2 regions of the Amedibacillus sp. YH-ame6 genome follow, and region 2 is predicted to be linked to the other one. Evidence: riboswitches for the same ligand, from Rfam matches in the RefSeq annotation. Region 2 holds a riboswitch; the other holds the start of a gene.
What was found. Region 2 has a riboswitch for thiamine pyrophosphate ahead of ACWG0P_RS14850 (energy-coupled thiamine transporter ThiT). Riboswitches for the same ligand answer to the same signal wherever they lie in the genome.
Positions count from the first base shown of each region.

Region 1: linked by a shared signal. The riboswitch ahead of ACWG0P_RS00435 (thiaminase II/PqqC family protein) and the one ahead of ACWG0P_RS14850 (energy-coupled thiamine transporter ThiT) in region 2 are both predicted to bind thiamine pyrophosphate.

Region 1 covers NZ_JBSPEZ010000001.1:67,460-83,750, reverse strand. The annotation lists gene ACWG0P_RS00470 (hypothetical protein) at 1-218, shown strand, start outside; gene ACWG0P_RS00465 (sugar ABC transporter substrate-binding protein) at 282-1,208, shown strand; gene ACWG0P_RS00460 (sensor histidine kinase) at 1,264-2,673, shown strand; gene ACWG0P_RS00455 (response regulator transcription factor) at 2,691-4,181, shown strand; gene ACWG0P_RS00450 (alpha-N-acetylglucosaminidase TIM-barrel domain-containing protein) at 4,298-10,537, shown strand; gene ACWG0P_RS00445 (carboxypeptidase M32) at 10,626-12,122, opposite strand; gene ACWG0P_RS00440 (tetratricopeptide repeat protein) at 12,257-13,180, shown strand; TPP riboswitch at 13,236-13,339, shown strand; gene ACWG0P_RS00435 (thiaminase II/PqqC family protein) at 13,388-14,050, shown strand; gene thiM (hydroxyethylthiazole kinase) at 14,059-14,883, shown strand; gene thiE (thiamine phosphate synthase) at 14,870-15,523, shown strand; gene ACWG0P_RS00420 (HAD family hydrolase) at 15,517-16,161, shown strand; gene thiD (bifunctional hydroxymethylpyrimidine kinase/phosphomethylpyrimidine kinase) at 16,158-16,291, shown strand, end outside.
Region 2 covers NZ_JBSPEZ010000033.1:2,942-19,232, forward strand. The annotation lists gene fusA (elongation factor G) at 1-1,792, shown strand, start outside; gene tuf (elongation factor Tu) at 1,862-3,046, shown strand; TPP riboswitch at 3,310-3,409, shown strand; gene ACWG0P_RS14850 (energy-coupled thiamine transporter ThiT) at 3,453-4,028, shown strand; gene rpsJ (30S ribosomal protein S10) at 4,285-4,596, shown strand; gene rplC (50S ribosomal protein L3) at 4,610-5,296, shown strand; gene rplD (50S ribosomal protein L4) at 5,300-5,929, shown strand; gene rplW (50S ribosomal protein L23) at 5,929-6,225, shown strand; gene rplB (50S ribosomal protein L2) at 6,284-7,117, shown strand; gene rpsS (30S ribosomal protein S19) at 7,138-7,416, shown strand; gene rplV (50S ribosomal protein L22) at 7,429-7,764, shown strand; gene rpsC (30S ribosomal protein S3) at 7,776-8,570, shown strand; gene rplP (50S ribosomal protein L16) at 8,574-8,990, shown strand; gene rpmC (50S ribosomal protein L29) at 8,993-9,193, shown strand; gene rpsQ (30S ribosomal protein S17) at 9,210-9,470, shown strand; gene rplN (50S ribosomal protein L14) at 9,491-9,859, shown strand; gene rplX (50S ribosomal protein L24) at 9,872-10,195, shown strand; gene rplE (50S ribosomal protein L5) at 10,210-10,749, shown strand; gene ACWG0P_RS14925 (type Z 30S ribosomal protein S14) at 10,762-10,947, shown strand; gene rpsH (30S ribosomal protein S8) at 10,969-11,364, shown strand; gene rplF (50S ribosomal protein L6) at 11,387-11,932, shown strand; gene rplR (50S ribosomal protein L18) at 11,954-12,310, shown strand; gene rpsE (30S ribosomal protein S5) at 12,323-12,832, shown strand; gene rplO (50S ribosomal protein L15) at 12,848-13,288, shown strand; gene secY (preprotein translocase subunit SecY) at 13,291-14,586, shown strand; gene ACWG0P_RS14960 (adenylate kinase) at 14,599-15,246, shown strand; gene map (type I methionyl aminopeptidase) at 15,248-16,021, shown strand; gene infA (translation initiation factor IF-1) at 16,014-16,232, shown strand; gene rpmJ (50S ribosomal protein L36) at 16,256-16,291, shown strand, end outside.

The DNA of each region.
Region 1 (16,291 bases), on a different contig from region 2:
CTATAGAGTATGAGCTTACAGAAGATATGAAAAATAAAAACATATCCATATTCTACGCAGATGGTAAAGGTAATTTGTCTAAGTGCAGATATAGTAAGAAGCAAAATAAGATTCACATATCTACGAAACATGTTGGAGTTTATGTGTTAGTTGAAACGAAAAAAAGAGAGTTTTCCTTCTTTAAGGGAAATCTAGAGAAGTATGGTATTAGAAGTTAAGGCAATTAAGGGAAGGGTGTCTCTTCCTTTTTAAAGAATATGATTGTTAAGTGGAGGTAATGTATGAAAAAAATATGGATACTTTGTTGTTTGCTATTCCTATGTGGATGTGGCATGGAAAAAGAAGAAAATAATGATTTCACATACATACTTTTTGCGACTCCACTTAAGGAACATACCATTTGGTTAAAAGCAAAAAAAGGATTTGATGAAGCATGTGAAATATATAATGCAAAGTGTGATTGGATTGGTCCATCTGTGATTGATACACAGGAAATGGAAAATGTAATTGGAACGGGGATTTTACAAGAAGCTGATGCCATAGTTACACAAGGTGTAATCTCTACCGAATTAATGGAACAAGCTCATAATAATAATATTCCAGTTTTCCTTGTAGATAGCGATATTCCAGATGCTAATAGATTTGCTTATATGGGGAAGGACTTTCATAAACAAGCAGAATTATTATTAAACGAAGTAGAAAAAAAGTTCGCAAAAAATGAGCCTTTGAAGATTGCTATTCAAGTAGCAGAAAAGAGTTTTAATATAGCACAACAGCAAATAGAGGAAGTTGAAAAGGTATTTGCTTTGCATCCAGGAGGATATGAAATTATCAATATCAGTGAATCGAAATCTGATCAAGTGAGAGCCAAATCAGAATGGGAAAGGGTACTACAAAAAAATCCTGAAATTAATGTCGCAATTAACTTTGCTGCTGAATCAGCTGAATCTTGTGCGGATATGGCACAAGCAAAGGGGCGTAAAGAGAAAATGATGATTTTCGGAGTAGATGACATGGAGTCTACGCTTGCGATGATACGCAATAATAAAATAGATGGTACCATTGCCACTTCCTTTTATGATTATGGATTTCAAAGTGTTCAAATGTTAATGAAATATCTTAGAGAAGGCACAGAACCTTCACAGAAAACCTTATCACCAACTTTAACAATGGTTACAAAGGATAATATAGATGATTATGATAAATAGCAAGATAAGGAAAAACAGAACCTTTAAGGAAAGAATACATAAATCTAATACGATCATGATTATGGTTATCGTTTGCTGTATCGTGTTATTTAATGTAATCAACACGATATCAGTCGATAAGTATAATGAAACGGTTGTATCACTAAAAAGCCTAAGTTCATTTTATGAGAATGTTGATACAGCAAACTCCTATGTGAAGGATTTTCTTTATACAGAAAATAAGGATACACTAAGTAAGTATGAAAAACATATCGTAAAGGCAAAAGAAGATATGCAAGTATTAAAGAAAGCAGCATTATCAGATGATTACTTTAGAATTATTATGCTGGAAAATATGCTTGATAATTATCAAGCGATACAACAAAAACTAGTTGCATCCTATGGTAAGGATAAAGAGAACTATACAAATTTATACAATGAGTTCTTAAGAACTGAAGTTTTGATCGAAAAAACATCTGGAGATTACTACAATCTTATAACGAAAGCAGTGAATGCTCAACTAGATAATCTCAAATTAATCAAGAAAACATCGATTGTTACATCTTTTTTACTCTTAGGATTATTGTTATTTTGGCTTCTTCATCATTCTAGACAGATAACAACTTCCTTTACGCGTCCAATCGAGCTTTTACTAAAGAATATACAGCGAGTAAAAGAAGGAGAGTATGATTTATCACAAGTATCTGGAACAAGTCTTGAAATGGAAGAACTTTGTGATGCATTAACGGAAATGGCATATGCTATACAACGTAACATAGAAACTACAAAAGAAAAAGCACAGTTAGAAAAGTTAGTGTTAGAGTGGAAGAACGAAACATTGAAAAAAGAAGAATTGCTCGTCCAAAGTGAACTTAAGATGTTGCAAAATCAAATAAATCCTCATTTTCTATTTAATACATTAAATATGATATATAAATTGACAATACAGGAAGGTGCAGAGAACGCAGCGGACATCTTAATCAAAACTAGTCACTTATTACGGTATGGCTTAGATAAACAAAATCGTCTTAGTGATATAAAGAGCGAAGTAGAGATGCTGAAGAATTATATAGAGATACAAACCATTCGTTTAGGAAATAGAGTTCTATTTGATTTGCAGTTTGAAAATGGCGATGTGATAGGAAATATACCTATTCCTGGAATGATTTTACAACCTTTGGTTGAAAATGCAATCAAACACGGATTAAAGGATTGTATGAAAGATGGAGTCATTGAAGTCATTGTTTCTGGTGATGAACAACAAGCTAATTTAGTTGTGAGTGATAATGGTAGCGGTATGGATAGTAATGAATTGGAACAGTTCATATTAAATGATTATCAGAAGGAAGATGAAAATCATCTTGGATTGTACAATGTTGTGAAACGATTACAGATGTACTACCAAGATGCAGTTACGATTAGTATCAATAGCAATTGTGATTGTGGATTTGAAATCATGATCAATATAAGACTACCAAAGCATTAGAAAGGAGGTTAGGCATTATGTACAAATTGTTAATAGTGGAAGATGAAAAAATAGAGCGTGAATCATTACAATCTATTATAAAAAACTTTGATTTACCAATTGATGAAGTTTTGACGGCTGAAAATGGTGAAGAAGGACTTCTCCTTTATTATGAACATCGTCCAGATATCATATTAGCAGATATCAATATGCCAGTCATGGGTGGTTTGGATATGATCAAAACCATTCGAAAGAAAGATAGTAGTGTAATGTGTATTGTCTTAACTTCTTATGACTATTTCTCCTATGCACAAAAAGCGATTCGTTTAAATGTAGAAGACTTCGTTTTGAAACCAGCAGATAAAGAATTATTAAGAAAAAGTTTAACGCAAGCAATAGAAAAACTTACAAAGGATAAAAATACTTTTCATCAAACAAGTTCTCTTGTGAAAAAGATGAATGAAATGAAAGCTATCTTAGAAAGTGAATGTTTTTATGCAATTTTAACGAAGCAAGATGAATTTAGATTACTGGAAACTTTCAGAATGGCCAATTATTCTGTTACTTCATGTACTTGTATAGTGTTTGAAGAGGTAGAGAATCAATCCTCTCATATATTTCAATTGCGCAGTGAGTTAGAAGATATGGGATATATGTGTGTACAAGGAAATATTCATCAACAACATATCTTATTTATTATGTCAAATCATAAGATGGATACAACTGATGAAACCATATTCTTAGAAATATTAAAGAAGGAATGGCTACAAGTTTATCGTTATTCTATTGGCAGCATTCAAAATGAATTAGCATTATTTTACCAATCTTATGAAGATGCGAAATATAATTTAAACAACGATGAACATCAAGATTCTAAGATGAGCGAAGAAATTACGAATGATGAATTTGGCATTTTAGCAAAAGAGTGGGCAATGCGGTTTATGGAAGAGAATCATGATGACATACAAAATTTAATACATGAGCTCTGTCAACAATTCTTATATTATGATTATAAAAAAGTAAATTACGTTATGAAATGTATTATTTCAGAGTTAGTGATTGAAATTAAGCAAAAATACCAAATTGAAATTAAAGAAGCAGATGTTCCTTTTGAAGAACTTAAATATGATAACCATCAAAATCTTGCGATTATAGTTAGTCAAACATTGCATAAAATTTTAAATCCATTAAAAAGCATTAAGTATCATAACAATAGTTCTATCATAAAAAAATCAATGGCTTTTATTGAAAAGAATTATGCCAAACAAATCAGTCTAAATACATTAGCAGATGAATTGGGTGTCTCACCCTTCTATATCAGCAAATTATTTGGAAAAGAGTTAGGGCATAATTTCACAGATGTTGTGAATGAGATACGCATTAGAAAAGCTAAGAAGTTAATTCGTAAAGATCTCTCTTTTAAAGAGGTTGCATATCAAGTAGGTTTTGGAAGTCAAAGTTATTTCACAAAAATGTTTAAGAAAATGGTTGGCTTATCACCAACAGAATATAGAAAACTTTTCCCATAGAAAGCGAGCATGTAAAAAGTGCTCCTTTTTTTAATTAGCAATAAATTTCTAATATAGACAAAATATTACAAATTCATTATTGCTATGATATCGAAGAAGAAAAAGGGAGTGTATATATGAAAAAAGTCATAAAACTAGCAACAGCCACATGTTTATTGGTCAGTTTCTTTACAATTTCCTCTGTTATGGCACAGGGTGAAAAGATTATTGTAAGAGATGATCAAATTAGCGGTTACAATAATCCAGAGTATCCGATTAAAAACATTATCGATGGTGACACTACTACATACTGGAAGTCTGTACCACAAAATGGTTATGGAGCTACAGAAGCACAAAAATTAGAGACAAGAATGAACGATCATAATCGCTATATCAACATCAAGTTGGATGGAGTATATGATCTTGATAAGATTACGGTTTACAACAACAAAGATTCCGCGAACAATTATTATATTTATGCTTCTGAAGATGGAACAAATTTTGATAAGATTGTTTCTAAAATCGATGGAAGTGTTGCAACCGAAGGTGGAAAGTCATTTTCTGTTAGCAAGAGAGCATCTTATATACGTTTGAATATGGCATATAATTCTGCTTCCTATGAAACTAATCTTGCAGAGATTGAACTGTTTGGTACGAAGGTATCAGAGGATGTCAAAAAACCTGCTGAAATTAAGGTTTCATCTTGGGAAGGAAGCAGTTATCAAAAAGAATGGGATAAGTTTGAGAGTGATGCTTCTTATGCAAATAGTAAAACTATTCAAGAGATGAAAAATCTTGTAGGCCGTGTAATTGGTCAAGAATGGATTTCTAAATTCCAATTTGAGATTAGAAATGACATGAATGGAAATGATGTATTTGAAATTGAAAATGGAAATGGAGTCATTATCATCCGTGGTAATGATGGAGTTTCTCTTGCGTCTGGTTTCAATTATTATTTGAAGAACTATGCAAGTGTTGACTACAATCCATTATTTGATAGTAATACTAACATGAAAAAATTGGTAAAAGTAGATAAGAAAATTGTAAAAGAAACAGAGTATGATGTTCGTTATGCTTTGAACTTCTGTACTTATTCTTATACAATGGCTTTCTGGGGTTGGGATGAATACCAAGAATTTTTAGATTGGGCCGCGATGAATGGTGTCAATGTAGTTCTTGATATTGTTGGTCAAGAAGAAGTATTGCGTCAAACATTAAAACAATATAATTTCACAGATGATGAAATTAAAGAATATATTGCAGGACCTGGTTATTTTGCATGGTTCTATATGCAAAACCTTTATAGCTTTGGAGGACCACTTCCAGATAACTGGTTTGAACAACGTGTTGAATTAGGAAGAAAAATGCATGATCGTATGCAAGCCTTTGGTATTGATCCAGTAATTCAAGGATTCTCTGGACAAGTTCCATTGAGCTTTGATGATAAAAACGACGGTGCAGTGTTAACGCCGATTGATCAATGGCCAAGTTATACAAGACCTGCGATTATTAAGACATATTTATCTGATGAAGAAGTTGCTCAAGGCAAAAAAGATTACTTCAAGGATATGGCAAAAGTATTCTATGATGCACAAAAAAATGTATTCGGTGATGTTTCAGATTATTATGCCGCTGATCCATTCCATGAGGGTGGAAACGCAGCAGGATTAGATATTGCTAATATCTTCTCTACTGTACAAACAGAAATGATTAATAACAACGAAGATGCAATTTGGGTGTTACAGCAATGGCAAGGAAATCTAAATGACAACAATTTAAAAGGATTAGTAAAACCGGAACAAGCATTAGCATTAGATTTACATGCGAACAAAAATCCAGAACATGGTGTCATGGAAAAATATAGTGTACCTTGGGTTTGGAACATGCTACATAACTTCGGTGGAAGAATGGGGTTAGATGGAGATTTAGAGACAATCGCAACTAATCCTGCCGAAACCATGGTTAGTGATAGTGCTTCTCAAATGGTGGGAATAGGTATTACACCAGAAGCACTAGAAAATAGCCCAATTATGTATGAATTATTATTTGATATGACTTGGGAAAGAGATCCTATCAATCTAACGAAGTGGGTTGAAAAATATGCCGAACGTCGTGCAGGTGGTACTACTGATAAACTACAAGAAGCATGGGATATTTTAAGAGAAACTGCGTATAATCAAAATGGTAAATTCCAAGGGGCTGCAGAAACTGTCATCAACGCAAGACCTGGAATGAATTTTACAAGTGCTTCTACATGGGGACATTCTACAATATCTTATGAAAAAACAGAATTGGATAAAGCATTACAGCTATTGATTGATAATTATGATGAATTCAAAAATTCGCCTGCTTATCGTTATGATATTGCTGATGTCGCTGAACAAGTATTATGTAATGCTGCAATAGAATACCACAAATTAATGGTAGCTGCGTATAATGCAGGAGATAGTACAGAATTCAAACGAGTATCAGATCACTTTATAAAATTGATTTCATTAAGTGATAAAATCTTAGGTTCAACAGATGAATTCATGGCTGGAACTTGGGTGAATGATGCAAGAGATATGCTAGATGGGGCAGATGATTGGACGAAAGATTTATTTGAGTTCAACGCAAGAGCCTTAATCACAACTTGGGGTGGACAACGTAGTGGACAGTTAAAAGACTACTCTAATCGTAAGTGGGCAGGCTTAACTGAAGAATTCTATCAAAAACGATGGGAAATGTGGATAAGTAATCGCCAAGCTGAGTTAGATAAAACATCAAAAGATCCTGTCGCAGCAAACGCTGAAAGCAACTGGTTCTTATGGGAATGGCAATGGGCAAATCGTAAATCTGATGATGGATTCGCTTTAGCAACAACTCCAGATTATTCAAATTTAAAGGAGAATGCAACAACCGCATTAAAAGAATTCTCAACAACTAGTTTAAAAGATTTCGGATCAAGCTCTGTTGAAGAAGATATAAACATTTCCGAAGGAAAACTATTTACTACAAATCCTGACACAAGTGAGGAATTAAGAAAAAAACTTACAGACGGAGAAGATGAAAGTGCCGGATGGAAAGTTAATGATGCTAACGAATATGCATTTACATTAGACCTAGAAGGAACATATGAAGTAAACTCTATAGAAATATATTTGCAAAATTTAGCTGTAAGTTTTGAATATAACTATAAGGTTGAAATACTAAATGCAGCAACAAATGAATGGCAAGTAATCGAGGCGAATTCTGGAGAAGAAACAATGTCCAGAAAAACAATCGTTACATTAAGTAAGGATGCCAATAAGGAAGCAACACAAGTACGAATTACAATGAAGACTAGAGATGCTGCTGCACGTCCTCTATTAATTACAGAACTTAGAGTCATGGGGAAAGCATTGAATGTACCTACCTATTATAATGTGGCTAAGGGGTTAATCGCGGAGAGTACAAAACCAACAGAAAACTCAAAGATTGAATATATTACAGATGATGATGTTAATAGTCTTTGGAAAACCAAATGGGGAAGTAGTAGTGAAATGTATCCTACAACAGTTACACTAGACTTGAAAAATATTTATGTTGTATCTAGCATAGAATTATACTTAGAAAATATTGGACTTTCATTCAAATTCAAAATTTATACAGTAGATGCTGATGGAAATGAGAAACTTGTATTAGATAAATCGGGCATCACAGAAACACTAACTGAAAAAGTATTTAAGGTAAGTGTAAATGAAAAAATTGCCAAAGTAAAAGTGGTTTATGAAGGTACTACAGGCAAAGGAACCTGGAGTGGAGCTTCTCCTGCAATGACAGAACTAAAAGTATTATCTTTATCTCCACAAAAAGAAGTAGTTACAAAAGGTAATCAAGCATTAAATAAGCCAGTAAAAGCATCTTCTACGCAAGCTAGTAAAGATGCAAAACATTTGAATGATGGAAACACTACTACATCATGGAACTTTGATGGTTATTCAAGTGATAAGACACCAAATGTTGAAATTGATTTACAAGGAAGATATCAAATTGACGAAGTAAATTTACAATTCAATGCAGAAGGATATGATAAATTCTATATATTTGATATTTATGTTGTTGATGTAAACGGTCAAAAGAAAATCGTAAAATCTGTAGATGACGCGCAAAAGAATGAAGTAAAATACAATGTACCTGTAAACTTAGAAATTACAAAAGTTGGAGTTGATTTCAAAGGTAAAAAAGAAGGATCCGGAGGTTGGTTTGATATTGTAGAACTTGAGGCAATCGGTATTCAAGCAAAAACACCTGAATTTGTATTTGGAGAAGGTCAAATTACAGGAATTAAAACGGATGATGCTAATAAAAATGCAATTGATGGAAACCTTGAAACTTATGTTTCAGGAATCAAAGATAAAGAGATGGTCTTTGACTTGGGCACAGAGTATTATGTCGATAGAGTTGATTTATCATTTGAAAAAGCAGAGTTAGGTTTACTTTATGTAGTATACTCAGAAGATAAAGATGGTGTAAGAACACTTGTCAATGATGCATCAAATGCGACTGGAACACTAGGAAACAGAACTATAAGTGTTAAAGTTAATAGAAATGCGAAGAAGATTATTTTCAAGCATCTTGGAAATAATGGGGATGGTCCTGCTTATCTTGCTGAGCCTAGACTTCATGAAATAGCTGTTTATATGGGGACTCCAGAAGATGTTATAAAAGATAGTACGATTGACAAATCTGATGCAGGAAATGTGAATGATGGAGATTTATCGACTTCTTATGTAATGAGCAATTCTGATGTTCTTAACTTTGAATTTGTAAAAGCAACCGATATAAATATTATTCATTTAAGTGGATCAGCATCAAAATCTGTGGATACTTTCAAAGTTGAAGCCTATGACTTGATCAAAAATGAATGGGTAACAATTTATGATGGTAGGGATGTAGATCCACAAAGTGAATACATTATTGTGTTGGATAAATCCGTATATACTAATAAAATTCGTTTAACAGCTCTTGCTTCACAATTGACGATAAATGAATTTAAAGTTTACAAAGTAGATGTAACACAACCTCTGGTTGCATATATTAAAGAAGTAAGAGATTTATTAGCTTCAAAAAGATATGAAGACAACAACGGAAGCTATAAACCAGAAGCAAAAGCAGCAGTGGAAGCAACAATAACTGCAGCTGAAGCAAAAATTGCAAATGGAATGAGTTCTACAGAAGTAGAAACAGAAATTGCAACAATTAAAGCAGCAGTAAAAGAATTTAATAAGAATGGTATTATCTATGTGGATCGTTCTATGCTTTTATCTAATATCAACTATGCTAAAGTAGTAGTTGCTAAAGCAGAGCAAAGGACTAGATCTCTAGATACAGAAGTGGCTTCATTAAAAGAAAAGATTGCAGCAGCAGAAACACTTTATAAAACATATAGTGCATCACAAACTGCGATTAATACTTTAAACACTGAATTAGAAACTGGTATCAATGCAGTATATACAACCATGGATGTTGAAGGTAAATTTACAGTAAAAGAACAACTTGCAAAAGATTTATTGGCTAACACATCCATTGGTGATAAGCATGGTTATGTATCTCAATCAGTTTATGATGCATTGCAAGCAGCCTTGAATAAGGCACAGGCAGATTACGCAAGTAATTTGGTTGATAAATTAACTGTTCTTAATGAGTTAGATCCTAAGATTGATGAATTTAAAGCAGGCATCGTGGTTGTAGATAAAACAAATCTATTAGCTATTCTTGATAGTGCAACTGCATTAAATAAAGCAGAATATGATTTTGATACATGGACAGCATTCAATGTAGTAGTTGCTGCAAGTAAAACAGTATACGAAACAGATGCTGTATCACAAGCTGAAGTAGATCAAGCAGTTCTTAATATTGAAACAGAACAAGTTAATCTAGTACGATTGGAAAAAGGCAATTTACGTCAACTGCTAGATACTGTTTCTCAGTATCAAGAAAATCTCTACACAACAGATTCATGGAAGGCGTTAATGGAAGTATATGATGAAGCTAATACTCTATATGCACTTGATGAATTAACGCAAGCACAAATTGATGATATGCATACGAAGTTAAAAGCAGCTAAGGATGCGTTGGTGAATAAACCAATACAACCTGATACTCCAGACACACCAGACACACCAGACACACCAGACACACCAGACACACCAGACACACCTGATACACCAGTGACTCCTGATCAACCAAATCAGGGTGGTGGTAACATCAAACCAGTTAAACCAGGCGGAAATGGAACTGTCACAGGTGATAAAACTAATATGAATAATAATATTATCTTATTAGGTATGTCTGCGATTCTTGGGGTAGGTGCTATCTATCTGAGAAAACGTCAGCACGCACAAAAAAAGAAATAAAAACGTAAATAATATTTTAGTAAGACAAAAGAAAAAGATGGAATGATGATATGGCCTATAAACCATAAAATCTCCATCTTTTTTCTTATTATATATCATAAATAGCTGCGTATTTTTCTTTTAAATAATCAATGTAATACATCGGATCAAAGGCTTCTTTAGTAGTATCCATCATAATTTCTTCTGCACTTTTCGATGCTCCATATTGATGAATATTGTTCGCAAGCCATGAATAGATCTTTTCAAACTCACCATGTTCAAGGATGTGATTTACGTCTAATTCTTTTTCCATCTGATGATAGAACTGGCTAGCATATGCGCTTCCTAATGCATAAGTAGGGAAGTAACCAAAATTGGAAGCACCCCAATGCATATCTTGTAAGATACCTTCAGTATCGTTGCTTGGACATATCCCAAGATATTCTTCATACTTATCATTCCACATAGTATCTAGTTGTTCATAATCCACTTCTCCATCAAAGATAGCTTTCTCTAATTCATAGCGAATGAGAATGTGAATTGGATAGGTCAGTTCATCTGCTTCTGTGCGAATGAAAGATGGTTCAGATACATTGATCATTTCCATGAAATCATCAAAGGATACATCGTTTAAATGTTCTGGGAAATGAGCTTGTAATTTTGGATATAAAGGCATCCAAAAGTGTGGGTTTCTACCTATATGATTCTCTAAGAAGCGTGACTGAGATTCATGCATTGCATACCCTATCTCAGTTTCAAGAGTAGTACCTTCATACTCTTGATTTACATGTAAACCATAATTTGCATGTCCATATTCATGAATGGTAGAGAATATTGCGGACATTATATTGTCTTCATGATAATGAGTCGTAATTCTTGTCTCATTAGTAGAAAAGAATTGTGTAAATGGATGTTCACTAGTTGTAATATAACATTTCTTAGAATCTGTCTGAAGGTATGTCATTAAGATATCCATAAATGTTCTTTGTTTTTCAACTGAGTACGATAGTTGTAATCTACCTTGGTCAATATGTTTTCCTTCTGTTAAAATACGTTTCATAAATGGTAATAATTCTTCTTTAATCTTATCGAAGAACATATCATAGGTTTCAATATTCAATCCAATTTGATAACGATCCAAAAGATAATCATAATCACTATATGTTTTATTTACAAAGGTTAGTATTTCCTTTTGTTTTTCGATAATCTGGATTAAGTATGGTTTGAAAATTTGATAATCATTAGCTTCTTTCGCCTTCTCCCATGCATTTTGACTCTCTGCTTTTAGTTGAGTGAAGGAGACATAGACTTCTTTTGGAAGTACTCGAATATCGGATAAATTGCGTAATATCAAATCTAATTCTTTTTGTAACTCTTTTGTATTATCTTTGTTTTTTGCCATCTCTTCAATCAAAGCCACATGCTCAGGCGAGGTTTCATGAGAAAAAGATTCTCCTGATAAAATAGATAGCATTTGATTGCGATAAGATAAACCATCTTTAGGTGCGATTGTAGCGATGTCAAAGTATAAAGTGTTCAATGCAAGGTTATATGCATTTGACTTTTCTTTGTACTCTTTAAATAATAATGTTTGATTTTTTTTCATAGAAACCACTCCTTATCTATCATTGTATCACATCCATGAGGAAATATTCGAATAAATAGATATAACAAATGTTTGAAAAGACTATATATGTAACCAACTATGAAGTATACTATACTTATAAAAGAGGTGATTCTATGAAAAGCAATGAAAAGATGATGAGAGAATTAGAAAAGTATATACAAGATCATTGTGAAGATGAAAGAGATTTAGAAGAAATTGGACATGAATTTATGGAGCTTTATAACAGTCGCAACTTACCAGAAAGAAACCTTAGCAAAGTAGAACAAGCACAGGAATTGGTATATGAATTGGATGATTGTCAAAGTGAGAAGGAATATATAGCACTGCTAGAAAAGATTTTAAAACTGGACCCTGAAAATCTTGATGCATTATTTTTAAGTTTAAATGTTTGGGATGATGATGCAGATGAGCAATATGAGAACCTAGTGAGACTAGGGGAAAAGAAAATGAAGGAAAAAGGGTATTGTGATGAAGATAGCATCGGACATTATTGGGGCATCATTGAAACTCGTCCTTTTATGCGTATCAAAAAAGCATATCTTGAATATTTGATGGAACATGGAAAGTTTATGCTTGCCTTAGAAGAGGCAAAAAATATGATGCGTCTATGTGAACATGATAATTTAGGAGTTCGCTATTCACTCATAACAATCTATGCACGTCTTCAACAATATGAAGAAGCTAAAAACTTTTTTGAACAATGGGATGAACCTTCTGCATTTATGTATATCCCAATGATTATCTTGAATTATCAAATGAATAAAAGAGAAGAAGCAATACAGTGTTATGAGGAATTTCAAAGCTATAACAAAAACTGTAAGAAAGTATTTAAGAAAAAAGGAATCGATATTGAGCAATTAGAAGCCAGTGTAGAAGCACAAATGTATGCACCATTTAGTGAAGAAGAGATTTATATTGCTTTAAGTCAAAACATTTGTCTACTAATGGAAAACATGGAAACAATCATGGACTTCTTTGTGAAGCATCTCGTTAAGGCAACAACTAGTAAAAAAAAGAAAAAAGAAATTTTACATTAATGAATTAGATGACAATTTATAAATTGACGTAGTGTAAGAATCATGCTACTATTTTAAAGTACATAAAGGGAGCTTGTAAACAGGCTGAGAGGAAGTTGAGAACTTCGACCGTACCTGATTTGGATAATGCCAACGTAGGGAACATAACCGTAACATATAAGGGATATGCTCGTTGGCATATCCCTTTGTTTATGGGGAGGAGAAAATATGACATTTATAGAAGAAACCATACAAAAAAGTTTGGATATTTGGAGTCAATATGTGGATCATCCATTCCTAAAAGATATACGAAACCATACCATGAAACAAGAAATGTTTATACAGTACTTGATTGAAGATACAAAATATCTGAAAGAGTATGCACGTTGTTTTGGAATGGGGATATTTAAGAGTGAAACCATGGATGAAATTTGCCTTTTTTATGAGATGTTAAAGTTTGTAGAATCTAATGAAAGTGCTACACGTATTCGTATGTTAAAAGCATTGGGGTATGATGTTAAGCAACTAGAAGTAGAACCAAAACAAGAAGCTTGTAGAAATTATACAAATTTCTTACACGAAGTTGCGAAAAATGAAGGCAACATCGAGATTTTATATGCGACTCTTCCTTGTATGCTTTCATATGCGTACATTGGAAAATGCTTGTTAGAAGAGAATGCGGCTTTAATCAAAGAAAGTGTATATGGTGATTGGATACAGGAGTATTGTTGTACGGAATATTTGGAAAAGTGTAAAACATGGATGAACTTTGCGAATGAAACGAGCCAGCATTTAAAAGAGAATGAAAAAGAGCACCTTCAAGAATTGTTTCGTGAAGCGAGTGTACATGAACTAAAGTTTTGGAATATGAGTTATCAAACGAAAGGATAGGTAAGTATATGTTTGAAAGAGAAATAGAAAATGTAGTAACAAAAGCACCACTTGTACACTGTATCACCAATTATGTAACGGTGAATGATTGTGCAAATGCAGTATTGGCGGTACATGGAAGTCCGATTATGGCGGATGATGAAGCAGAGGTTGAAGAGATTACATCCATCTGTAATGCCCTTGTGATAAACATTGGTACATTAAATAAACGTACGATTGCTTCTATGATTAAAGCGGGTAAGAAAGCTAATGAAGTAGGGCATCCAGTCGTCTTAGATCCAGTTGGTGCAGGAGCGAGTACCCTACGTACACAAACAACATTTGATTTACTAAAAGAAGCAAAATTTAGCATTATACGAGGAAATATTTCAGAAATCAAAACAGTATATGCCGGAAGTGGATCTACGAAAGGTGTAGATGCAGATGTGAGTGATGTAGTCACAAAAGAGAATTTGGATGAAACAATTGCATTCGCAAAAGAGTTGAGTAAGAAGACAGGTGCAGTAATTGCGATTACTGGGGCTATCGATATCATTTGTAATACAGATAAGGCGTATGTGATTTTTAATGGACATAAAGAAATGTCACGCATTACAGGGACTGGATGTATGTTATCCGCAATCCTTGGAGCCTATGCGGGCGCAAATCCTGAAAACTTACTAGATGCATGCGCATGTGGAGTTGCTCACATGGGATATAGTGGAGAGCTTGCTCAAGAGCGTGTTTTACAAGAGAAAAAGGGAAGTGGTTCCTTACATATCTATATCATCGATGCGCTTAGTAATATGACACCTTCTCTATTGAATGGAGGTCTTAAAATTGAAGTTCGATAGAAAGAAACTTAAGAAACATTTAGAGCTTTATTTAGTAAGTGATCGTTTTTGGTTAGCGGGAAGAGAATTACAAAGTGATATTGAAAAAGCGATTGAGGGTGGTGTCAGTTTTGTTCAAATACGAGAAAAAGAACTACCTTCAGAAGAATTCATAGAAGAGGCTAAGAAAATAAAGGAACTATGTGAACGACATGAAATTCCTTTCGTTGTAAACGATAGTGTTGAAGTTGCTAAGGCAGTGGATGCAGATGGTATACATGTTGGACAAGGTGATATGCCAGCCATAGAAGTACGTAAGATTCTAGGAGAAGACAAAATTGTTGGTGTATCTGCACAGAGTGTTGAAGATGCTTTGCGCGCACAAGAAGAAGGTGCAGATTATCTTGGAGTAGGTGCAATGTTTTCTACAAAGACAAAGAAAGATGCGGATGATGTAAGCTTTGCTACCTTAAAAGCAATCGTAGAGGCAGTGCATATTCCAGTAATAGCAATTGGTGGAATCGATGAACATAATCTTTTAGAGCTAAAGGGAAGTGGCATTGATGGAGTAGCTATTGTATCCGCTATTATGGCGAAAGAGAATATATTTGAAGCTAGCAAGATTTTAAAAAAGAAAACGCAGGAACTAGTAAAATGTTAAAAGCTGTTGTTTTTGATATGGATGGGACACTATTAGATTCTATGCATGTATGGGATCATATAGGAGAAGATTATTTAGCAACTTTACAAATACATGCAGAAGAGGGATTACAAGAAATTATAACACCGATGTCACTTTCTCAATCTGCGATGTATCTAAAAAAAACTTATCAATTAGAAGATACTATAGAAAAAATACAACAGGGAATTGAAGCACAAGTCATGAAACATTATAAAGAAGATATTCCCTTAAAGAATGGCGTAAAGGAATGTATAGAACGCTGCGTGAAAGAGAACTTACGTTTATGTGTGTTAACTGCAAGTAGCTTAGAAATGGCGCAAAGCGCATTTCGCCGATGTGGTATTTTACATCATTTCGAATTCATTATGACTTGCGAAGAAGCCAATTGTCCAAAAACGGATGTACGTATTTATCAAAAAACTATAGAGAAATTAGGCATAAAAAAAGAAGAGTGTGTATTTATTGATGATGCATTATATGCCATTGAATGTATGAAAACAAATGGGTATCAAGTAGTGGCAGTATATGATGAAGCGAATGATAAAGATTGGAATCAGATATGTGAAATCAGTAATCAAGCAGTATTTGCATTAACTGATTGGAAAGGATTGATATGAGAAAAGTATTAACGATAGCTGGAACAGACCCAACAGGAGGTGCAGGAGCACAAGCAGACCTTAAAACATTCATGGCACATAAAGTATATGGAATGAGCATTATCACTGCTCTTGTAGCTCAGAATACACT
Region 2 (16,291 bases):
ACGTGTGTTGGACGGTGCGGTAACAGTTCTTGATGCAAAAGCTGGTGTAGAACCTCAAACAGAAACTGTTTGGCGTCAAGCAACAACTTATGGTGTACCAAGAATTGTATTCTGTAACAAGATGGACGCAACTGGTGCTGACTTCTTAATGTCATGCAAAACAATCGTTGATCGTTTAGGAGCTAAATCTTGCCCAATTCAGTTACCAATCGGTGCTGAAACATCATTCACTGGTATCGTAGATATCATTGAACGTAAATCAGAAATCTACACAAATGATTTAGGAACAGACATGCAAGAAGGTGAAGTTCCTGAAGATTTAAAAGATCTTTGTGAAGAATATCGTGCAAAACTTATCGATTACCTTGCAGACTATGATGAAGATTTCATGATGGCTGTATTGGAAGGTGAGGAACCAAGCGTTGAAGACATCAAACGTGTATTACGTATTGCTGTTTGTGCTGGTGACTTCTTCCCTGTTCTTTGTGGTTCAGCTTACAAGAACAAAGGTGTTCAGATGGTATTGGACGCAGTTGTAGATTACTTGCCTTCACCAGTTGATGTGCCTTCAATTAATGGTACATTAGAAAATGGTGATCAGGAAGTTCGTCATTCTAGTGATGAAGAACCATTCTCTGCATTAGCATTTAAAATTGCAACTGACCCATTCGTTGGTAAATTATCTTTCTTCCGTGTGTATTCAGGTACTGCGGATGCAGGAAGTTATGTATTAAACTCTACAAAGGGTAAAAAAGAACGTTTTGGACGTATCGTACAGATGCATGCAAACGCTCGTAAAGAAATCGACAAAGTTTATGCTGGTGATATCGCTGCTGCTGTTGGATTGAAAGTAACTACTACTGGAGATACTTTATGTGCTGAAAATGCGCCGATCATTCTTGAGTCAATGGAATTCCCAGAGCCAGTTATCGAATTGTCTTTGGAACCTAAGACAAAAGCTGACCAGGATAAAATGGGTCTTGCTCTTGCAAAACTTGCAGAAGAAGATCCTACATTCAAAACTTATACGGATCAAGAAACAGGACAAACAATCATCGCTGGTGTTGGTGAACTTCACCTTGACATTATTGTTGATCGTTTGAAACGTGAGTTCAAAGTAGAAGCAAATGTTGGACAACCAATGGTTGCTTACCGTGAAACGATCCGTACTGCTGCTGAGTGTGAAGGTAAATACATTAAGCAATCCGGTGGACGTGGACAATATGGACATGTTTGGATCAAATTTGAGCCTCAAGAAGAAGGTAAAGGATTTGAATTCGTGGATGCTACAGTTGGAGGAAGTGTTCCTCGTGAATACGTTAAACCTACTGGAGAAGGTGTCGAAAATGCATTAGCAAATGGTATCTTAGCTGGATATCAAGTAATTGATATCAAAGCAACATTATTCGATGGTTCTTACCATGATGTCGATTCCAGTGAAATGGCATATAAAATTGCTGCTTCTATGGCATTGAAAGCTGCTGCGAAAAAATGTAACCCAGTTATTCTGGAACCAGTTATGATGGTTGAAGTTACTGCACCAAATGAATACTTAGGTTCTGTTATGGGAGATGTTAGTTCACGTCGTGGTTCTATCGTTAACCAGGAAGAAAGAGGGAACGCAATTATCGTTCAGGCTCATATTCCACTATCTGAAATGTTTGGATATGTAACAGACTTACGTAGCTTTACTCAAGGACGTGGAAATTACTCCATGAAATTCGATCACTATAGTGAAGTACCTAAGAGTATTGCTGAAAAAATCATTAAAAACAACAGTTCTGAAAATTAATTGTTGCTTTTATAAATCGTTTGAATTAGAATATATTTGAAATCTATAAATTTAGGAGGACATTTAAAAATGGCTAAAGAAAAATTTGACCGTTCCAAAACCCATGTGAACATTGGAACTATTGGACACGTTGACCACGGTAAAACTACATTAACTGCTGCAATCACTAACGTTCTTTCAAAAGACGGTATGGCTGAAGCAAAAGCTTACGATGCAATCGACGGAGCTCCAGAAGAAAAAGAACGTGGAATTACAATCAACACTGCACACGTTGAGTACCAAACAGTTGGTCGTCACTATGCACACGTTGACTGCCCAGGACATGCTGACTACGTTAAGAACATGATCACTGGTGCTGCACAGATGGATGGTGCTATCCTTGTTGTAGCTGCATCTGATGGTCCTATGCCTCAGACTCGTGAGCACATCTTACTTGCTCGTCAGGTAGGTGTTCCTTACATCGTTGTATTCTTGAACAAATGCGACATGGTTGATGATGAAGAATTGATTGACCTTGTTGATATGGAAGTTCGTGAATTATTGAGCGAGTACGGATTTGATGGAGATAACACTCCAGTTATCCGTGGTTCTGCTTTAAAAGCTCTTGAAGGTGACGACAAATATGTTGGAGCTATTCATGAGTTAATGGATGCTGTAGATGCTTATGTACCAGATCCAGTTCGTGAAACTGACAAACCTTTCTTGATGTCTGTAGAAGACGTTATGACTATCACAGGTCGTGGAACCGTTGCTACTGGACGTGTTGAACGTGGTGAAGTAAAATTAGGTGAAGAAGTTGAAATCGTTGGTATCCACGATACTAGCAAAACTGTAGTAACAGGATTAGAAATGTTCCGTAAACAGTTGGACATAGCTCAGGCTGGTGACAACATCGGTGCACTTCTTCGTGGTGTTAACCGTGAAGAAATTCAACGTGGACAAGTTCTTGCAAAGCCAGGATCTGTTAAACCACACACAAACTTCAAAGCTCAAGTATATGTATTAACTAAAGAAGAAGGTGGACGTCATACTCCATTCGTATCTAACTACCGTCCTCAGTTCTACTTCCGTACAACTGACGTAACTGGTGTTATTACATTACCTGAAGGAACTGAAATGGTTATGCCTGGGGATAACGTAGAAATGACTGTTGAATTGATCGCTCCAATCGCAATCGAAAACAACACTAAATTCTCTATCCGTGAAGGTGGACGTACTGTAGGTTCTGGAAACGTTACAGAAATCATTAAGTAATTATTGATAAATAAAGAGTGCTCAAGTAGCGCTCTTTTTTTGGTTATGCATAGGGGAAAAGAGCAAGTGTGACAGAATGAAGGCGAAAAGGTGATGAAGAACACGCTCACCATACTATTTGGAATCATTTTGCTGCTTAACACTTGGTATACTTTGTTTGATGTAAATTCTCTAATATGAATTACAGATATGATAGAGATATGAATTCCAATAAATGTATGAATAAACTTGCTTTGTAATGGGAACATGCGTATAATAAAGGAAGTCATCGACAGGGGTGCCGCAAGGCTGAGATCCATTACTTGGAATCCCTTATGACCTGATCTAGTTAATACTAGCGTAGGGAGTCAGATCTATCTAATATATTTTAGATTTGTTTGCTTACGCCTCACGGAGGTGTTTTTTTATGAATCAAAAGACTAGAAAGTTAGTATTTGTTGCATTTTATGCAGCATTGGGTATCGTTTTGAACTATTGTACGAAGTTCTTGCCTCAGATGCCAAATGGAGGGACGGTGGAGTTGCCGGTCATTGCTTATTTTATAGCGAGTTTCCATCTTGGATGGAAGTATGGAGCAACAACTGGTTTGATAAGTTGGGTAGTAGGTGTTGTGTTTGGTCTGAGTAATTATATTGTGTCACCAATGCAAACGATGCTTGATTATATCGCGCCTGTATTAGTTGTTGGAATTGCAGCAATTTTTCCGGCCTTCAAACTTGGGAAACTAAAAATCAGTAATATTTATATTGGGATATGTTTGGGAATGTTCTTGAAATATATGTCTCATACATTAGCTGGTGTATATTTCTGGTTTCCAGAGGGAAGTGCTGCAGGTAGTATGGCGGCTTGGATTTATTCAGGATGGACGTACAATCTATTCTATAACGTCATGACCTTGATAATTGCGATTATCATCGTACCTTTCTTGTTGAGGACTTTGCGTAAATCTAGTAGAGATGAATTTGTAGGGATCAAAGAATAACTAGATTAGAAGGTGATAAGTCATCTTCTTTTCTTTTGTAAAAACAGTATTTTAGAAGAAAAAGTCACGAAAAAGCATAAAATAAAAAAAAGTAAAATAATGCTTGCATTTGCCTATGTTTTCTTGATATAATATTCCCACGACCGCGAGGACATGCGAGGTTGCCGACCCACTGAAAGGCGTTGTCATGAGACAGTGCTTCGGGGAATTCGCATCGAGCGAGTCTATAGTCGATATAGACGAAAGGAGATTATTCATGGCAAAAAATAGCGTAAGAATTCGCTTAAAAGCTTATGAGCACAGAATTCTGGATGCATCTGCAGAAAAGATCATTCAGGCAGCACAGTCTCATGGAGCTAAGAAAATTGTTGGACCAGTACCCCTTCCAACTGAAAAGCAGGTAGTAACAGTCCTGCGTGCGGTACACAAATATAAAGATTCTCGTGAGCAATTCGAGATCAGAACTCACAAACGTTTAATTGAGATTGTTGGACCTACTGCGGAAACAATCGACTCATTGAGTCGTTTAGAACTTCCAAGTGGTGTTGACATCGAAATTAAGCTGTAATGGAGGTGACATCATGAAAGGTATTTTAGGACGTAAACTTGGGATGACACAAGTCTTTACAGAAGATGGAACATTGATTCCTGTAACTGTAGTAGAAGCTTGCCCTAATATCGTATTACAAAAGAAAACAGAAGAAAACGATGGTTACAATGCGGTACAGTTAGGCTTTGAAGAAATCAAAGAAAAACGTACAACAAAAGCAAACATCGCACATGCTGCAAAAGCAAATACAACTGCAAAAAGATTTGCACAGGAAGTTCGCGATGCTGACTTCGCTGATTTAGATCTTGGTGCAGAAGTAAAAGTTGATATCTTCGCTGCAGGAGAAACGGTAGATGTTATCGGAACTTCTAAAGGTAGAGGATTCAATGGTACAATCGTTCGTAACAATGCGAAGATTGGTCCAAAGAGCCATGGTTCTGGACATCACAGACACATCGGTTCATTAGCAACAAATGGTATTACATCTCGTCAGGGTAAGATTCTGAAGGGAACAATGATGGCTGGTCAAGAAGGTGGTTATAGAACTACTAACCAAAACTTAACAGTTATCAAAGTAGATGTTGAAAACAACTACCTATTAATCAAAGGAAACGTGCCAGGACCAAGACGTGGTCTTGTCATGGTTAGAACTGCTAAATGTTCCAAGGGAGACAAAACTCCAGTAACATTGGTAGATTACGCGAAAGAGGAGGAATAAAAGATGCCTAAGATGGTCGTACTTAGCCAGAGCGGTAAAGAGTTGAAAGAAATCACTCTTGCAGATACAGTGTTTGGCATCGAGCCAAATCAGCAATGTATCTTTGATGCCATTGTTATGCAACGCGCAAGTATGCGTCAGGGAACTCACGACACTAAAAACCGTACAGAAGTACGCGGTGGTGGACGTAAGCCTTGGCGTCAGAAGGGAACTGGACGTGCTCGTCAAGGTTCTATTCGTGCAACACAGTGGAGAGGTGGAGGAATCGTATTTGGTCCAACACCAAGAAGCTACAGCTACAAATTAAACAAAAAAGTTCGTCGTCTTGCACTTAAATCAGTATTATCTGAAAAAGTGTTAGATAACGCAATGTGTGTTGTTGACAAGTTTGATCTTGATGCGCCTAAAACAAAAGCGTTCAATCAGATTATCGCTGATATCAATGCACCTAAGAAAACATTATTCGTAGTAAGTGAAGAAGAAAACTTTGAAAATGCATTCCTAAGTATGCGTAACATCCCATCAATGATGATGTTAACTGCTGATGGAATCAATGTTTACGATATCGTAAATGCTAACAAAATTGTTTTCACAGAAGCTGCTGTGAAAGATGTTGAGGAGGCACTTGCATAATGAATAACTATAAAGACATTATCGTTCGTCCAATCATCACTGAAAAAACGATGAAATACATGGATGCTGACAACAAAGTTACATTTGAAGTAAAAAAGGGAGCCAACAAAACATTGGTAAAACAAGCCGTAGAGAGTGTCTTCGGAGTGGACGTTGAAAAAGTTAACGTAGTCAATGTAAAATCCAAAGAAAAAAGAATGGGTAAATATGTTGGTAAAACCAAAGCTGTCCGTAAAGCTTATGTAAAAATCAAAGCTGGTCAGGATATCAAATTATTCGGCGAAGAAGCTGAATAACATCAGGAAGAAGAACGCTATTTCCTGAATAAATATTGCGTAAGGAGGAAATTAACACATGCCAATTAGAAAGTATAAGCCGACCACTCCAGGTCGTCGTGGTATGACTAGTTTGACGTATGAAGAAATTACGACAAACCAGCCAGAAAAATCATTGCTTGCCCCTTTAAAAAGTAAAGGCGGACGTAATAACAATGGACGTATTACAACACGTCATCAAGGTGGTGGACACAAGAGAAGCTACCGTATTATTGACTTCAAAAGAAATAAAGACGCTATCCCTGCTAAAGTAGCAACGATCGAATACGATCCTAACCGTTCTGCAAACATTGCTTTATTAAACTATGCAGATGGTGAAAAACGTTACATCTTAGCTCCTAAGGGATTGACTGTTGGAATGAGCATCGTATCTGGTGCTGAAGCCGATATTAAAATAGGTAACGCAAAAGCAATAAAAGACATGCCAGAAGGTACTGTTATTCACAATATCGAATTAAAACCAGGTAAAGGTGGTCAGTTATGTCGTTCTGCTGGTACATCTGCACAGATTTTAGGTATCGAAGAAAAATACGCAACAATCCGTTTAGCATCTGGAGAAGTTCGTAAAATCTTGTCTGATTGCCGTGCTACCATTGGTCAGGTTGGGAATGAAGATCACAGCCTTGTAAACTATGGTAAAGCTGGTCGTAACCGTTGGAAAGGTATCCGCCCAACTGTTCGTGGTTCTGTTATGAACCCTAACGATCACCCTCATGGTGGTGGTGAAGGACGTACTCCAGTAGGACGTAAATCACCAATGACTCCTTGGGGTAAAAAAGCTATGGGTGTTAAAACTCGTAAGCACAAAAAGGCTTCAACGAAATTAATCGTTCGTCGCCGTAACGGTAAATAGGCAAAGGAGGAAATGAAAAAATGAGTCGTAGTCTAAAAAAAGGCCCATTCTGTGATGCTCACTTAATGAAAAAAGTGGATGAATTGAATGCTGCCGGTAAAAAAACAGTAATTAAAACATGGTCACGTCGTTCAACTATATTCCCTCAGTTCGTGGAACACACATTTGCCGTTTACAATGGTAAAGAACACCTTCCAGTCTATGTTACAGAAGATATGGTAGGACACAAACTTGGTGAATTCGTTCCAACTCGTAAATACGGTGGACACGGAGACGATGACAAGAAAGGCAAACGATAGGAGGAAACGATGATGGAAGTTAAATCAACCGCTAAAACATTACGTATCCCACCTAGAAAAGCTCGTCTTGTAATCGACCTGATTCGTGGGAAAGATGTTGCAGAAGCTGCTGCAATCTTAAAATTTACACCAAATGTTGCTTCAGAAGCAATCGGTAAAGTGTTAAACACTGCGATTGCAAATGCTGTAAACAACAATGATTTAAATGAAGAAAAATTATACGTGAAAGCATGTTATGCGAACGAAGGTGTTACTTTGAAACGCTTCATGCCACGTGCTAAAGGATCTGCTAGTGCAATCCACAAACGCACCAGCCACATTACAATTGTGGTTGCTGAGCGTGATTAAGGAGGTAGAACATGGGACAGAAAGTTAGTCCAATCGGATTACGTGTTGGTATCATTCGTGACTGGGAGTCAAGATGGTATGCTGATAAAGATTATGCCGATTTGTTATTAGAAGATGTTAAAATCCGTGAATTTGTATTCAAGGAGTTAAAAGCAGCATCTGTTTCAAGAATCGAAATTGAACGTTCTAAAAACCGTGTTGAAGTTATGATCCGTACAGCTCGTCCTGGTGTGATCATTGGTACAAACGGTGAAAGTATTGAACTGTTGAAGAAAAAATTAAACAAATTAACTGGTGGAAAGAACGTTTACATTAAAGTTCTTGAAATCGCGAACCCTGATCTTGATGCAAGATTAGTAGCTCGTAGCATCGCTGATCAATTAGAACAACGTGCTAGTTTCCGTACTGCTCAGAAAAAAGCTATTCAAAGAACTATGAGAGCTGGAGCAAAAGGAATCAAAACTGCTGTTTCTGGACGTTTAGGTGGAGCTGATATGGCTCGTACTGAAGGATATTCTGAAGGTAATGTACCTTTGCATACACTTCGTGCTGACATCGATTACGCTTGGGAAGAAGCAAGTACTACTTACGGTCGTTTAGGTGTTAAAGTTTGGATTTGCCGTGGAGAAGTTCTACCTGGACAAATGGTTCAGGAACCAGAAGCTCCTAAATTCCCAACAAACGACAGACGTCGTAACAACCGTCGTAACAACAACCGTGGTGGAAACAACACAAACAGAAACAATGCGAAAGCTCCTGCACAAGCAGCTGGGGCTCCTAAGAAAGCTACAGAAGGAGGGAACTAATCTATGTTGATGCCTAAAAGAACAAAATATAGACGTCCTCACCGTTTAAGCTATGAAGGACGCGCAAAAGCCGGACGTGATGTATCGTTTGGTGAATATGGTTTAGTTGCTGACACTGGTGCTTATATTAGTAACCGTCAGATAGAGTCAGCACGTATCGCCATGACTCGTTATATGAAACGTGGTGGTAAAGTTTGGATTCGTATCTTCCCTCATATGGCTAGAACGAAAAAACCTCTTGAAGTACGTATGGGTTCTGGTAAGGGTGCTCCTGAAAGCTGGGTAGCAGTCGTTAAAGCAGGCCGTGTTATGTTTGAAATCGCAGGAGTACCAGAAGAAGTAGCACGTGAAGCTTTCCGTCTTGCTTCTCACAAACTTCCAGTGAAGACAAAATTTGTCGTTAGAAAAGGAGAGAAGTAATTATGACAGCGAAAGAGATCAGAGAAAAAAGCAATACTGAATTACTACAAGAGATCGAAACGCTTAAAGATGAACTTTTTAATCTTCGTTTCCAACAGGCTACAGGACAGTTGGCAAACACTGCTCGTTTAAAGACAGTTAAGAAAACAATTGCCCGTATCAAAACAGTGATGACTGAGCGCGAGCTTAGTGGTCAGGATTAAGGAGGATCGTTAAGTTATGGAAAGATCTAACCGTAAAGTATATCGTGGAACTGTTGTTTCCGATAAGATGGATAAAACAATCACAGTAGTGGTTGAAACAAAAAAAGTTCACCCATTATATGGGAAACGCGTAAAGTATTCTAAGAAATTTAAAGCTCACGACGAAAACAATGAAGCTAAAATAGGAGATGTAGTAACAATTATGGAAACACGTCCATTATCTGCTACAAAACGTTTCCGTTTGGTGAAAATCGTCGAAAAAGCTATACAGCTGTAGGCGCTAGGAGGTAGATACTCATGATACAAAACGAAAGTAGATTGCGCGTCGCTGACAATACGGGTGCCAAAGAAGTTCTTGTTATCCGTTGTTTAGGTGGTAGCGTTCGTAAGTTTTCAAACATCGGGGATATCGTTGTCTGTGCTGTAAAGCAAGCTGCTCCTGGTGGAACTGTTAAAAAAGGTGACGTTGTTAAGGCTGTAATCGTACGTACAAGACGTGGGGTTCGTCGTGACAATGGAACATACATTAAATTTGATGACAATGCTGTTGTCCTAATCAAGGATGATAACACACCACGTGGAACTCGTATTTTTGGACCAGTTGCTCGTGAATTGCGTGACAAAGACTTTATGAAAATTGTGTCTTTGGCACCAGAAGTACTATAAGGAGGTGTCTTTGTGAAAATCAAAAAAGGTGATAAAGTTCAAGTTATTACAGGTGCTTACAAGGGTACCATCGCTGAAGTAACTAAAGTTTTCCCTAAAGAAGACAAAGTCATTGTGGAAGGTGTCAATATGGTGAAGAAACACCAGAAACCTACCCAACAGAATCCTGATGGAGGCATCATTGAAAAAGAAGCTCCTATCCACGTTTCTAACGTAATGGCTTATGACTCTAAAGCAAAAAAAGCTAGTAGAGTTGGATATGAAATTAAAGAAGATAAAAAAGGCAACAAAGATAAAGTGCGCGTCTTTAAAAAGACCAGCGCAGAAGTTAAGTAAGGGGAGGTTAAAGGATGAACCGCCTAAATGAAAAATACACACAGGTTGTTGTGCCTAACATGATGAAAAAGTTTGGTTACAAATCCGTAATGGAAGTACCTGCTGTTGAGAAAATCGTAATTAACATGGGTATTGGTGAAGCTGTTGCCAACCCAAAAGTGCTGGATGAAGCTGTTGCTGAATTAGCACAGATCACTGGACAAGCTCCAGTCATCACAAAGGCAAAAAAATCTATCGCGAACTTCAAACTTCGTGAAGGTATGCCAATCGGATGTAAAGTTACATTAAGAAGCGAAAAATTATACGACTTCCTAGATAAACTTATGAACATCTCTTTACCACGTGTTCGTGACTTCCGTGGGGTTTCTGATTCATCATTTGATGGTCGTGGAAACTACACATTGGGTGTTAAAGAACAACTTATTTTCCCAGAAATCAATTTCGATAAGGTAAATAAAGTTCGTGGTATGGATGTAGTTATCGTTACATCTGCAAAAACAAATGAAGAAGCTAAGGCACTCCTTGAAGAATTAGGTATGCCTTTCAAGAAATAGGAGGACTTATACATGGCTAAAACATCAATGATCAATAAACAGAAACGTCCTCAAAAGTTCAAGGTACGTGAGTACACACGTTGCGAACGTTGTGGCCGTCCTCACTCAGTTTTACGTAAATACAAACTTTGCCGTATTTGCTTCCGTGAACTGGCTTATAAAGGTCAGATCCCGGGTGTGAAAAAGGCTAGTTGGTAGTCAGATAGGAGGAATACAGTCATGATTATGACAGATCCGATTGCAGATATGCTTACTAGAATTCGTAACGGTGTGCAAGCACGTCACGAAGTTGTAGAAGTTCCTGCTAACAAAGAAAAAATTGAAATCGCAAAGATTTTGAAAAATGAAGGTTTCATCACAGACTATAATGTGGATGGAGATACTAAAAAAGTTATCAATATCACTTTGAAATATGGTCCTAATAACGAAAAAGTAATCAATGGATTAAGAAGAATTTCTAAACCAGGTTTACGTGCATATGCAAAAGTGGATGCTATCCCTCGTGTATTGAACGGTCTTGGTATTGCAATTATCTCTACATCTCATGGATTAATGACAGATAAAGAAGCGAAAGCTAAACATGTTGGTGGCGAAGTAATCGCCTACGTGTGGTAATAGCTTAACGGAGGAAAGATAAATGTCACGTATCGGTAATAAAGCGATTACCATTCCTGCTGGTGTTGAAATCAACATTGCTGCTGGGAATGAGGTGACTGTTAAAGGTCCTAAAGGAACTTTAACTCGTCAGTTTGATTCTAACTTAGGAATCAAAATAGAAGAAAATATTTTAACTGTTACTCGTCCTAATGATGAGAAACATATCAAACAACTTCACGGAACAACTCGTGCCTTATTAGCAAACATGGTAGAAGGTGTTTTTGAAGGATTTACAAAAGATCTAGAGATCGTTGGTATTGGATATCGTTCTGCAGTTAGTGGCAACAAATTAACATTGAACGTTGGATACTCACACCCAATTGAATTTGCAATTGAAGAGGGATTGAAGGTGGAATGTACATCCGCAACCGAAATCAAAATTTCAGGAATTGACAAACAACGCGTTGGTGAATTCGCTGCAAATGTACGTGCTGTTAGAAAACCAGAACCTTACAAAGGAAAAGGTATTCGCTATAAAGGTGAATATGTTCGTCGTAAGGAAGGAAAAACAGCAGGTAAGAAATAGTGGGAAAGGAGAACTTGAACAATGCTTAAGAAAATATCTAGAAATGATGAGCGTCTACGCCGTCACGTGCGTGTTCGTACCAAAATCAGCGGTACTCCTGAATGTCCCCGCCTGAACGTTTTCCGTTCAAACAGCAACATTCACGCACAAATTATCGATGACGTTAATGGTAAAACATTGGCATCAGCAAGTAGTGTAGAATTGAAATTAGAAAACGGTGGAAATACAGAAGCCGCTAAAACTGTAGGAACAGAAATCGCAAAACGTGCAAAAGAAGCAAAAATTGAAACAGTTGTATTTGACCGTGGAGGATATGTTTACACAGGTCGTGTCAAGGCGCTGGCTGATGCAGCTAGAGAAGCCGGACTGAAATTTTAGGAGGTTATGCGAATGGAACGTAAACCAAGAAGAGATCAGCGTGAAAAAGAATTTGAAGAACGCGTTGTTACCATTAACCGTGTAACGAAAGTAGTAAAAGGTGGACGTCGTTTCCGTTTTGCTGCTCTTGTCGTTATTGGAGATAAAAAAGGTCGCGTAGGGTTCGGTACAGGAAAAGCAAACGAAGTACCTGACGCTATTAAAAAAGCTATCGAAGATGCAAAGAAAAACGTATTCCATGTTTCTATGGTAGGAACTACAATTCCTCATGAAATCGTTGGAACTTATGGAGCTGGTGAAATTTTCCTTCGTCCTGCTTCAGAAGGTACGGGAGTTATCGCTGGTGGTGCAGTTCGTGATGTATTAGAACTTGCAGGTATCAACGATGTTCTATCTAAATGTATCGGTTCACGTACACCAATCAATATGGTACGTGCAACAGTAGAAGCATTGCAGAACCTGAAAACGGTAGAAGACGTAGCTCGTCTCCGTGGTAAAAAACCAGAAGAAATTCGCGGTTAACAGGAGGGTGAAACTATGAAATTACATGAAATGAAATATACAGAAGGATCTAGAGAATCGGCTTTCCGTAAAGGTCGTGGACATGGATCTGGAAATGGTAAAACAGCTGGTAAGGGTCATAAAGGACAGAACGCAAGATCTGGCGGAGGAGTTCGTTTAGGTTTTGAAGGTGGTCAGACACCATTAGCTCGTCGTTTACCAAAACGCGGATTTACAAACTTCACTCGTAAAGAGTATGGTATTGTAAACGTAGCATCTTTAAATAACTTTAAAGATGGAACTGAAATCACTCCAGAATTATTATTGGAATGTGGTTTAGTTAAAAAAGAACTTGATGGCATCAAAGTATTAGGCGAAGGTGCTTTAGAAAAGAAATTAACTGTAAAAGCTAACAAATTCTCTAAATCAGCGATCGCTGCCATTGAACAAGCAGGCGGAAAAGCAGAGGTTATCTAATCATGTTTAGAACCTTTGTGGACATGTTCAAGAATAAGGATATTCGTAAAAGAGTATTCTTTACTCTTGGCATGCTGTTTATCTTTCGCTTTGGATCTGCAATAACAGTTCCAGGTGTAGATGTAACGGAGTTAACAAAAGGTATTGAAAATAACTCATTGTTTAATATGATCAACCTGCTGGGTGGTGGAGGCTTGGAACAATTATCTGTCTTTGCGATGGGTGTTGGTCCATATATTACGGCTTCTATCATTATCCAATTGTTGTCTATGGACGTTGTTCCATCCCTAACGGAGCTTGCTAAAGGCGGGGCAACAGGGAAAAAACAGATCGATCGTTATACACGTTATTTAGCTGTTGTTCTTGCGTTTTTTCAGGCAACAGTTTTAGTATATGGGTTCTCTCAACAGTACACTACGTTACTTGTTGGTGGGAATACATGGGCATCTATCCTTTATGTAACAACACTGTTAACTGCAGGGTCAATGTTCCTTTTATGGATCGGAGATCGAATCTCTATGAAGGGTATTGGAAACGGTATTTCCTTCATTATTGCTGCGGGTATTATCTCTCGTCTTCCATTCCAGTTTCAATCTGCATGGGAAACGATGGTTGGTACAAAAATGGCAGCTACTAGTATAGCAGCCTATGGATTATATATCTTATGCTATCTGTTAATTATCGTATTTGTTGTATGGATGCATACAGCAGAACGTAAAATTCCCATTCAATATACAAGTAGCACAGTAACAACTAGAAACAAGGATAACACATACTTGCCATTGAAAATCAATTCCGCAAGTGTAATTCCAGTTATCTTTGCATCTGCCATCATGGTAGCGCCTTTACAGCTATGCCGTATGATTTGGCCAAGTGCTAGTTGGTTAACTACACTTGATCGTTTTATGGGAATGCAGACTGCAGAAAGTCTTGTAATCTATGTAGTACTTATTCTTCTATTTACTTTCTTCTATGCGAAACTACAGGTTGATCCTGAAAAAATTGCAGAGAACTTAGGAAAATCAGGAACTTATATTCCAGGCATTCGTCCAGGAAGTGAGACAAAGGACTACATCAATAAAGTATTAAGTAGAATCACTGTATTGGGAGCTATCGGACTTGCATTCATTGCAGTACTTCCACATGCACTACCTTTGATTAAGAGCATCAATTTACCAGCTAATATGGGAATTGGTGGTACTGGAGTTATCATCGTTGTTGGTGTAGCTATGGAAACTGTAAAACAGATTCAAGGACGCTTAACTCAGAAATCCTATCAGGGATTTATGGATAAATAGAAGGTGAAGCAAATGAATATCCTTATTATGGGAGGACCTGGTGCTGGTAAAGGTACTATGTCTTCGAAAATCGTTGAAAAGTTTAATGTAAACCACATATCTACAGGAGATATCTTCCGTAGTGAAATCGGGAAGCAGACTGAACTTGGCATGATGGCAAAAAGCTATATGGATAAAGGTTTGCTTGTACCTGATGAAGTTGTTAACAACATGGTGAAAAGTTACTTAGAAAAACTAGAAGATAAGAAAAACGGTTTCTTATTAGATGGTTATCCAAGAACTTTGGATCAGGCAAAAGCATTCGATGCATTGGCAAATGGTAGTGAACTTGCAATTGATAAAGTCGTTGCTTTGGACATCGATTTTGAAATATTGTCAGGACGTATTACAGGTCGTCGTATATGCAAAGATTGTGGTGAAATCTATCATGTTACTTCACATCCTTCTACAATTGAAGGGAAATGTGATAAATGTGGTGGAGATCTGTATCAGCGTAAAGATGATACAGTAGCAAGTCTAATTGTACGTTTGGAAGAATACAGCAATCAAACTGCTCCTGTTCTTGCATATTATGCAGATAAGGGCATTGTATCTACGATTGATGCTAGTCAACCTATTGAACGCGTATGGGAAGATGTGCTATCAGCTCTGGAGAAATAGAATGGTGAAAGCCAAGACAAATCAAGAGTTGACATTTATGAGAAAAGCGGGTATAATTGTTGCGCTTGCACATCGTGCTGTAAGTGCAGCAATGAAGCCTGGAATTACGACAAAACAGATTGATGAAATCGTTGAAGATGTTATCAAAAAGAACGGCGGAAAGCCGTCTTTTAAGGGTTTGTACGGATTTCCAGCTGCTACCTGTATTTCTATAAATTCCGTTGTTGTACATGGTATCCCAAACGATACAAAATTACAGGACGGTGACATTGTTTCAGTAGATATCGGTGCCAGTTATCAAGGGTATCATGGAGACTCTGCATGGACATATGCTGTAGGAAATGTGAGTGAAGATGCACGATCTTTAATGAACGTGACCGAAGAAGCCTTATATGAAGGTTTAAAAATGGCAAAAGCAGGGAATCATTTAACTGATATATCTCATGCAATAGGAGAATACGTGTATGCACACGGATATTCCATTCCACGAGATTTTGCAGGGCATGGTATTGGAACTTCTGTCCATGAAGATCCGACAGTTCCAAATTTCGGTTCTGCAGGTCATGGCGTTCTTTTGAAAGAAGGAATGACGTTGGCAATTGAACCTATGGTTCACGCAGGCAGACCACAGACAAGAATGATGAGCGATGGTTGGACGACAAAAACCAGAGATGGTAGCCTTGCCGCCCACTATGAACATACAATCGTCATCATGAAAGATGGGTATGAAATACTTACCGTATTAAATAAGGAGGAACATCCAGATAATGGGTAAACAAGATGTTATTGAAATTGATGGAGTAGTAATCGATACTCTACCAAACGCAATGTTTAAGGTGAAACTCGAGAACGGACACGAAATTCTGGCTCACGTTTCTGGTAAAATCCGTATGCATTACATCCGCATTTTACCAGGGGACCGTGTAACTGTGGAGATTTCACCCTACGATTTAACACGTGGGCGTATTACATTCCGACATAAATAAGTCGTGAATAAGGAGGAAAACGCATGAAAGTAAGACCATCTGTCAAACCAATGTGCGAT